One region of the Limnohabitans sp. MORI2 genome, then DNA from elsewhere that is predicted to be linked to it. Evidence: predicted binding sites of a transcription regulator. Region 1 holds the regulator's gene; the other holds the start of a gene.
What was found. Region 1 encodes NrdR, which represses ribonucleotide reductase genes. Its sites were predicted from a motif close to CACNANATNTNGTG; they were not measured.
Positions count from the first base shown of each region.

Region 2: the regulator NrdR is predicted to act here: its motif matches at 2,603-2,616, upstream of QMG27_RS02295 (ribonucleoside-diphosphate reductase subunit alpha).

Region 1 covers NZ_AP027058.1:876,954-881,376, reverse strand. The annotation lists ZMP/ZTP riboswitch at 1-32, shown strand, start outside; gene glyA (serine hydroxymethyltransferase) at 89-1,333, shown strand; gene nrdR (transcriptional regulator NrdR) at 1,744-2,193, shown strand; gene QMG27_RS04475 (GspH/FimT family pseudopilin) at 2,247-2,771, shown strand; gene pilV (type IV pilus modification protein PilV) at 2,759-3,259, shown strand; gene QMG27_RS04465 (PilW family protein) at 3,256-4,020, shown strand; gene QMG27_RS04460 (hypothetical protein) at 4,017-4,423, shown strand, end outside.
Region 2 covers NZ_AP027058.1:450,295-454,717, forward strand. The annotation lists gene QMG27_RS02295 (ribonucleoside-diphosphate reductase subunit alpha) at 1-2,484, opposite strand, end outside; gene ampD (1,6-anhydro-N-acetylmuramyl-L-alanine amidase AmpD) at 2,876-3,445, opposite strand; gene QMG27_RS02305 (PP0621 family protein) at 3,450-3,662, opposite strand; gene ccsA (cytochrome c biogenesis protein CcsA) at 3,659-4,423, opposite strand, start outside.

The DNA.
Region 1 (4,423 bases):
GGGGTGATTAGCCGTTCGCCTGGGCAGCCCTGTTTCTTGTCAAACCCCTTTGCCAGCAGGGACCATCTTCCTTTCTAGGACTGCCACCATGTACGACCGCAACATCTTGATCGAACAAACCGACCCCGAATTGTTTGCTGCCATTCAAGCCGAAAACGCTCGCCAAGAGCACCACATCGAGCTGATTGCCAGCGAAAACTACGCATCCCCCGCTGTGATGGCCGCCCAAGGCTCACAGCTGACCAACAAATACGCCGAAGGCTACCCCGGCAAACGCTACTACGGCGGTTGCGAACACGTGGACGTGGCCGAGCAGTTGGCCATTGACCGCGTCAAACAACTCTTTGGCGCAGAAGCCGCCAACGTGCAACCCCATTGCGGCGCATCGGCCAACGAAGCCGTGTTCCTCGCGTTCTTGAAGCCCGGCGACACCATCATGGGCATGAGCTTGGCCGAAGGCGGTCACTTGACCCACGGCATGGCGCTGAACATGTCTGGCAAGTGGTTCAACGTCGTGTCCTACGGCTTGGACAGCAAAGAAGCCATCGACTACGACGCCATGGAGGCCAAAGCCCGCGAACACAAGCCCAAGCTGATCGTGGCCGGCGCATCGGCCTACAGCTTGCACATCGACTGGGCACGCTTTGCGAAGATTGCCAAGGAAGTTGGCGCGATCTTCATGGTCGACATGGCCCACTACGCTGGCTTGATCGCCGCTGGTCAATACCCCAACCCCGTGCCTCATGCTGACGTGGTGACATCCACCACCCACAAGAGCTTGCGCGGCCCACGCGGCGGCATCATCTTGATGAAGGCCGAGCACGAAAAAGCCATCAACAGCGCCATCTTCCCCGGCTTGCAAGGCGGCCCCTTGATGCACGTGATTGCTGCCAAGGCTGTGGCGTTCAAAGAAGCGTTGACCCCTGAGTTCAAAGCCTACCAACAACAAGTGGTGACCAACGCCCGCATCGTGGCTGAGACTTTGACAGCACGCGGTCTGCGCATCGTCAGCGGCGGCACACAAAGCCACGTGATGTTGGTGGACCTGCGCTCCAAAAAAATCACCGGCAAAGAAGCCGAAGCCGCTTTGGGCGCTGCGCACATGACGATCAACAAGAACGCCATCCCCAACGACCCTGAAAAACCCTTCGTGACCAGCGGCATCCGCGTGGGCACGCCTGCGATGACTACACGTGGTTTCAAGGACGAAGAGGCACGCATCACGGCCAACTTGATTGCCGACGTGTTGGACAACCCGCACGACGAAGCCAACTTGGCGGCAGTGCGTGCCAAGGTGCATGCGCTGACTTCTAAGTTCCCTGTTTACAAGTAACTTCAGTTTGACCCCGTCCTTTGTGGCGGGGTTTTTGTTTGTCTTCGGTATTTTGTTCTGTTGTTTGTTGCGTTCGTGAAGGGTTCTCTCCGGAGAGGGCACGGGTGACGGGTACGGCGGGTTCTTCATGCTGTACCAGAAATCATCACCCGCCGTACCCATCACCCGCGCCGTTTGAGCTTCGAAATGGTTCACTCGTTGCGCGGCAACTTTGCCGGAACAACTGGTACGAGTGAAACATGCGAGCGAAGCAAAGCAGTTCGCAGACTGAGGGTGTTTGGTATTGGCCGCCACGATTTCTGGTACTCCAGCATGAGGCAGCGGCCAATACCAAATACCCTCAGCGAGCCCAGCAAAAAACAAAGCCCGCAAAAGCACCGTAAACCAACAAGCAAAAGAGAGCAGTAAAAATGAAATGTCCCTTCTGCGGCCACCTAGAAACCCAAGTCGTCGAAACCCGCATGTCTGAAGACGGTGACTCCGTACGTCGCCGTCGCCAATGCGGCGCCTGCGAAAAACGCTACACCACCTACGAACGCCCCGACGTCAGCTTCCCCAACATCGTCAAAAAAGACGGTCGCCGCATCGAATACAAACGCGAAAAGCTTCTCGAATCCATGGGCCTTGCGCTGCGCAAACGCCCCGTCAGCACCGAGCAGGTCGACAACGCCATCGAGCGCATCGAAGAAAAACTCATGTCCCTCGGCCAACGTGAAGTGCCCTCGACCCGGATTGGCGAGCTCGTCATGCGTGAACTCAAAAAACTCGACAAAGTCGCCTACATCCGCTTTGCCAGTGTGTACCGCAGCTTTGAAGACATCGATGATTTCAAGAGCTTGGTGGACGAAGTTCGCAAGTAGTTTTCGAGTCTCAGCCATGCGCTGATGCCCATTCAAAACCTAGCATTTGCGCCATGCAATCGCTAGGTTTTTTTACGTCTTCGCCATCACCCATAAGGGGTTTCACACTCGTTGAAATGCTGGTGTGTTTGGGCGCACTCGGCGTTATGGCATCGTTTGCCATTCCTGGCTGGCAACGCCTGCAAGAGCGCAGCCACGTTGAAGCCACGCGTGATCAACTGATGAACGATTTACAAACCGCTCGCGTACGCGCATTGCAGCGAGGTGAGGCTTTGCAATTGACACGCCTTCGAGATTGCACATGGACAACATCCGCAGGTGCCGATTGGAGCTGTGGTTGGCAGCTGGTGGTGAAAGCTGATCAAGCGGTGCTGCAAAGCACGCAACAACTCACACCCTTGCAAATCACCTTCGCTAAAAACGATCCGCTCGACATCAGCGCACGCGGCGATTTAGGCACAGTGGGTGACCGATGGGTGATCAAGTCTCGACAAGCTGCGTTCAATGTGTCGAATGTGTTGTGCCTCAGCAGTGCTGGCCGCTTGCGTTGGCAAACGGGAGACACATGCAGCAACTGAAAACACAAGCTGGCATTGCCCTGTTCGAAGCCTTGATCGCACTGATGATCTTGACCTTCGGTGTACTGGGTCTGTTATGGATGCACCAGCAAGCGTTGATACAACAACGCCATCAGCTGATGCGCACCATCGCCATGGGCCTCGCAGACGACTTGGCCGAACGTATGACCCTCAACGCGCAGCAGCGCAACCTGTATGCCAAAACATGGGGTAACGCCACCACCACCGCACCCGACTGCGCAGCCTTGGCCTGTACGCGCCAAGACCTCGCCGCATGGGACCTGCAGCAACTCCAGCAGTCGCTCAGCAGCCAACTGCCCGAAGGCGATGCAAGCGTATTTGCGTTGCACACCCCACCCGATTGGTGGGGCGTTGTGATGGCATGGCGCGATGCCAACGAAACTTACCGCACCGATGCTGCATTGGGCTCACCCCCTTGCCCTGCGCAAATGAGTTGCTGGCGTTTGTTCTTCATGCCGACACGATGAACACGCACCAAGCACATCTGCACATGCAGCACGGCTACACCTTGCCCGAGCTGCTCATAGGCATGACACTGGGTTTATGGGTCATCGCGGCTGCGACAGCAGCTTACGGCACAAGCAAACAAACTTGGAGCGCCATGGCAGCGGCAGATGCCGTACACGCCAATGCACGCGTGGCATTGCGCAACATCCGCGAACACGCACACATGAGTGGCGCGGCTTACCTGATCGCGAACAACAGCAACGCGCAATTGACCGCTGAACTCTCTGCCAGCGAAGACGTGGGCCAAGCAGCGCTGTCAGGCATCAATGGGACTAAATACGTTGAAAGCCTCACATTGGGTCATTGGCATGCGCTTGATGCCATCGACTGCCAAGGCAACACCGCAAGCACCCACACCAGTGTGCGCAATGACTACAAACTCAACACCAACAAAGAACTGAGCTGCAAAGACCTCAACCTCATTGGCAGCACCTACCAAGCCTTGGCCGAGGGCGTGGAAGATTTTCAGCTGCGCTATGCCGAGGCCAACCCCAGCACGCAAACGATTCAGTGGAAAACCGCCAACCAAGTGAACGATATGGCTAAGGTAATGGCCATCGAGGTGTGCTTGCGCGTGGCAAGCATCCAAACCGTCCACAGCACAAAGCCCAACCCGAGTTACACCGGTTGTCAAGGCGAAGCCTTGCCATCGGATGGGCGCGTGCGCCGCACATTCAAGCGCGTCATCGCTTTGCGCAACCGCGATGGAGTCATGCCGTGAAAAGATCACGCGGCTTTGCCTTGCCCACTCTGATGGTGATGCTGGCACTGGCCAGCCTCGCAGCGTTACTGGCCCTGCGGCACTTGTGGGTCAATGAACAACTGCTCAACGCCGAAACAGACCAACTGCGCACCCTGCACAAGGCACATGCTGCGCTGCCTTTGGCTGTGGCGGACATTATTGGCGCATCCAACAACAACATGCGTCACATCGCAGGTGACCTCACGCAAACCCATGCGTTCTTCCCTTCATCCATGACCGAGTACAACACCTTGCGTCAGCGTCTTTTGCCAAATACATGCAACGCCGGCATCTGTGCACCCAACGCACTCCAGCCTAGTGCTGCCAAAGCCAGTTATTGGAAAACACAGACTGCCACTGCGCTAGCCATCCCTGCCACTCA
Region 2 (4,423 bases), 430 kb from region 1:
TGGCACGCGGTCGATGGGGCGCAGTGAGCCATCGAAATGCTTCAGGTCCATGACCATCACGTCATCCCACAAGCCCAAGCGTTTCAAGTCGCGCACCAAGTAGCTGTTGATGATGGTGAACTCACCTGACAAGTTGGACTTCACCGACAAGTTGCCAAAGCAAGGCTCAATCGAGGCATCCACACCAATGATGTTGGAGATGGTGGCTGTGGGTGCAATGGCCACACAGTTGGAGTTACGCATGCCGTCTTTGGCGATCTTGGCGCGCAAGGCGTCCCAGTCCATGGTCTTGCTGCGATCCACTTCAAGGTAGCCGCCACGTGCTTGTGACAACAGGTCCAGTGAGTCGATGGGCAAGATGCCTTTGTCCCACAGCGAGCCTTTGTAGCTGGCGTACTGACCGCGCTCTTTGGCCAACTCAGACGATGCCCAGTAAGCGTAGTAGCACACCGCTTCCATGGAGCGATCGGCGAACTCGACGGCTTCTTGTGAAGCGTAAGGCACGCGCATCTCGTACAAGCTGTCTTGGAAAGCCATGATGCCCATGCCCACAGGGCGGTGGCGCAGGTTGGAGTCGCGCGCTTTCTTGACGGCGTAGTAGTTGATGTCGATCACGTTGTCGAGCATGCGCATTGCCACGGCGATGGTGCGCTTGAGCTTATCGTGGTCGAGTTCTTTGCCGTTGGGGCCGTCTTTCAAGTGTTGAGACAGGTTGACGGAGCCCAGGTTACACACCGCAGTTTCGGTGTCGCTGGTGTTCAAGGTGATTTCGGTACACAGGTTGGACGAGTGCACCACGCCCACGTGCTGCTGGGGTGAGCGCACGTTGCAGGGGTCCTTGAACGTGATCCATGGATGGCCAGTTTCGAAGAGCATGGTCAGCATCTTGCGCCACATGTCAGTCGCTTGCACGGTTTTGCAAGGCTTGATTTCACCGCGCTTGGCTTTGGCTTCGTAGGCCACGTAGGCTTTTTCGAAGTCGGCGCCGAACAAATCGTGCAAGTCAGGCACGTCGGAGGGGGAAAACAACGTCCATTCGCCTTTTTCCATGACGCGACGCATGAACAAGTCTGGAATCCAGTTGGCGGTGTTCATGTCGTGGGTACGACGGCGGTCATCACCGGTGTTCTTGCGCAATTCCAAGAACTCTTCGATGTCCAAGTGCCAAGTTTCAAGGTAGGTACACACCGCACCTTTGCGCTTGCCGCCTTGGTTCACCGCCACGGCGGTGTCGTTGACCACTTTCAAGAATGGCACCACGCCTTGTGATTCGCCATTGGTGCCCTTGATGTGGCTGCCCAAAGCGCGCACACGAGTCCAGTCGTTGCCCAAGCCGCCAGCAAATTTAGACAGCAAAGCGTTTTCTTTGATCAACTCGTAGATGCCGTCCAAGTGGTCAGGCACAGTCGACAAGTAGCAGCTCGAGAGCTGTGAACGCAAGGTGCCGCTGTTGAACAGTGTGGGTGTGCTCGACATGAAGTCGAACGACGACAACACTTCGTAGAACTCAATGGCGCGTGCTTCGCGATCCACTTCGTTCAAGGCCAAGCCCATCGCCACGCGCATGAAGAAGGCTTGTGGCAATTCGATGCGAGTCTTGCGCACGTGCAAGAAGTAGCGGTCATACAAGGTTTGCAGGCCGAGGTAATCAAACTTCAAGTCGCGGTCGGCCTTGAGGGCTGCGCCCAAACGGTTCAAATCGAACTGCAACATGGCGTGGTCGAGCAACTCGTTTTCTACGCCTTTTTTGATGAACTGAGGGAAGTACTCGGCGTAGTGTTGGGCCATGTCGGCGTGCACCACTTCTTTGCCCAACACTTCTTTGACGATGGTGTGCATCAACAAACGTGCTGTGGCGTAGGTGTAGTCGGGGTCTTTTTCGATGAGTGTGCGGGTGGCCAAGATGGCGGCCTTGTACACCTCGTCCATAGGCACGCCGTCATACAGGTTACGCATGGTTTCAGCCAAGATGGGGTCGGGTTTGACGTCTGCGCCCAAGCCAGCGCATGAATCTTGGATCAGGCGTTGCAGGTGGTTCAAGTCCAAAGCCACGCGTTGGCCGTTGTCAATCACGTGCAAAGCGGGTGCGGCAGGCGTTTGTTCTTCTTTGATGTGGGCGCGCTCTTGGTTGCGACGTTCGCGGTACAGCACATAAGCGCGGGCGATTTCGTGGTGGCCACCACGCATCAAACCCAATTCCACTTGGTCTTGCACATCTTCAATGTGGAAGGTGCCGCCGCCTGGACGTGAACGCATCAAAGCGCGTACCACGCCTTGCGTGAGTGCTTCGACCATTTCGCGCACGCTGGCCGATGCTGCACCTTGTGTGCCGTGCACAGCCAAGAAGGCTTTCATCATGGCCACTGCGATTTTGGCGGGTTCAAAGGGAACCACAGCGCCGTTACGGCGAATGATTTGGTAGTGGGTCAGCATGGTGGGGTTTTCTTGCGCGGCGCGATCGTGCGCAAGTGTTGGGTTTGCCATAGGAGAGGTGGCGTGCACAGAGGTCTCAGCTGTTTGCATGTTTTTTTCTTTCGATTGAGCAGGTCGATAGTGCGAACAAAAAGCGGTGCTTGGACCGCTTTTTTGAAATTCAGGTCGACACTATATCTGGTGTTCGGTTGTGTGCCAACACGCTACAGGTAGTGTTTTGGTAGGAAATGCTTACATTTTAAATTTCACTAAATGAAGTGTTTGACTGGTGCGATTTTTGACAGTGCTTTGAGGGCCGTGACTGCGGGAGTTTGAGTTGAAAATTGAGTGCTGACGCCACATTCCAAGTTCTTTGAGGCGCTGATGCGCATGGCGTCTGAGTATGAAATTGAGATGCACAAACTCTGTGCAAAACAAATTTTTTTTCGCAAATGATGAAAAATTAATTTTTCTGCGGGAACTGTGCGTCGCCCCAGCCTAAAGATTGCTGCAAAAGTATCCAGTCGAATCCTGCGCCCGGATCTTGTTTGCGATCGGGCGCCACATGTTCGTGGCCAGCAATGCGATGCAGTTGGTAGTGTTGTGAGATGGCAGCACACAAGGAGCTTAAAGTTTCGTACTGTGGCGCTTCAAAGGTGTGTCCCTCTAAACCTTCGAGTTCAATGCCAATCGAAAAATCGTTGCAGTTGTCGCGCCCTTGGTAGCTCGAGCGTCCTGCGTGCCATGCTCGGTCATCGCAGCTGACAAATTGAATCAGCGCGCCATCTCGACGAATCAAAAAGTGGGCGGAGACCTCCGCGCCACGAATTTGTTGGAAATAAGGGTGTGCATCCCAATCGAGTGTGTTGGTGAACAACGCTTCAATTTCGGGGCCGCCGTATTCGCCTGGAGGCAGGCTGATGGAGTGCAACACCACCAAGTCGATGGCGACACCAATTGGACGTGGCCCAAAGTTAGGCGAGGGCGTGTGTTTGGCAAAGCGGTACCAGCCATCGCGCCACAGAGAAGTCATCGGGTCAGCCTTCGTGTGCATCGCGGTGTGCAGCGCTGCAGTAGGTGCCTTGGGTGCCACGAACTGCATCGCTTTCAGGTGTGTGTGTGCCGCAATGTGCGCAGGGCACCATCACCTGTGGGCCTGAGGGCTTATTGGTGTGGGTGTGTGGGCGACGTTGTTGGCGAATCCACCAAATGCCGCCGACAACGATGAGCAGCAGCACCAAGTACTTCATGCCACACGTCCCAAAATGACTTCCAACACAAAGCGAGAGCCTGCGTAGCCCAAGAGCAGCAAGCCTGTGCCAATGTAGAGCACACGCACAGCTTTACGGCCTCGCCAACCAAAGCGCCACCGTCCGATGAGCAACAGCGCAAACGTGAGCCACGAGAGCAACGAGAACACAGTTTTGTGATCCCAGCGCCATGCGGCTTGTGCGCCGTAAAGCAAATCACCAAATACCCAGCCCGCCAATAACGTGGCGGTCAGTAGCGCAAAGCCTGCGGTGACAAAGCGAAAGGTCAAGCGCTCGAGCGTGAGCAAGGGCAAGCCTACATGCGTGTCAGCACCCATGCGCATGTTTTTTTCTGCACGGCTCATCAGCCATGCGTGCACCACGGCCGCGGCAAACAAGCCATAAGACGCCACGCCCAAGGCCAAGTGCAGCGGCAGCATGGGCGATGTCTGGGTGTGCAGCACTGTGCCCGGAAACGCCGCCGCCAGCAGCACAACAGCGGCCCCCACCATGGCCAAGGTCCAGCGTGTGCGCAACTGCGGGAACCAGTGGTGCTCCAGCACATAAAACGTCAGCATCAGCCAAGCTGTGACTGAGAGCGCTGGCGCAAAACCGAATCGCAAGCCACCGTCTTGCGGGGCGAAGAGCGCAAATATCAAACCCAAACCGTGCAATGCCCAAGGCACACTGAGCAGTCGGTGACCCATCTCGGGTGCCACACGTGGCCCCATCAGCGCTGTCAATGTGTACGCCGCCGCTGT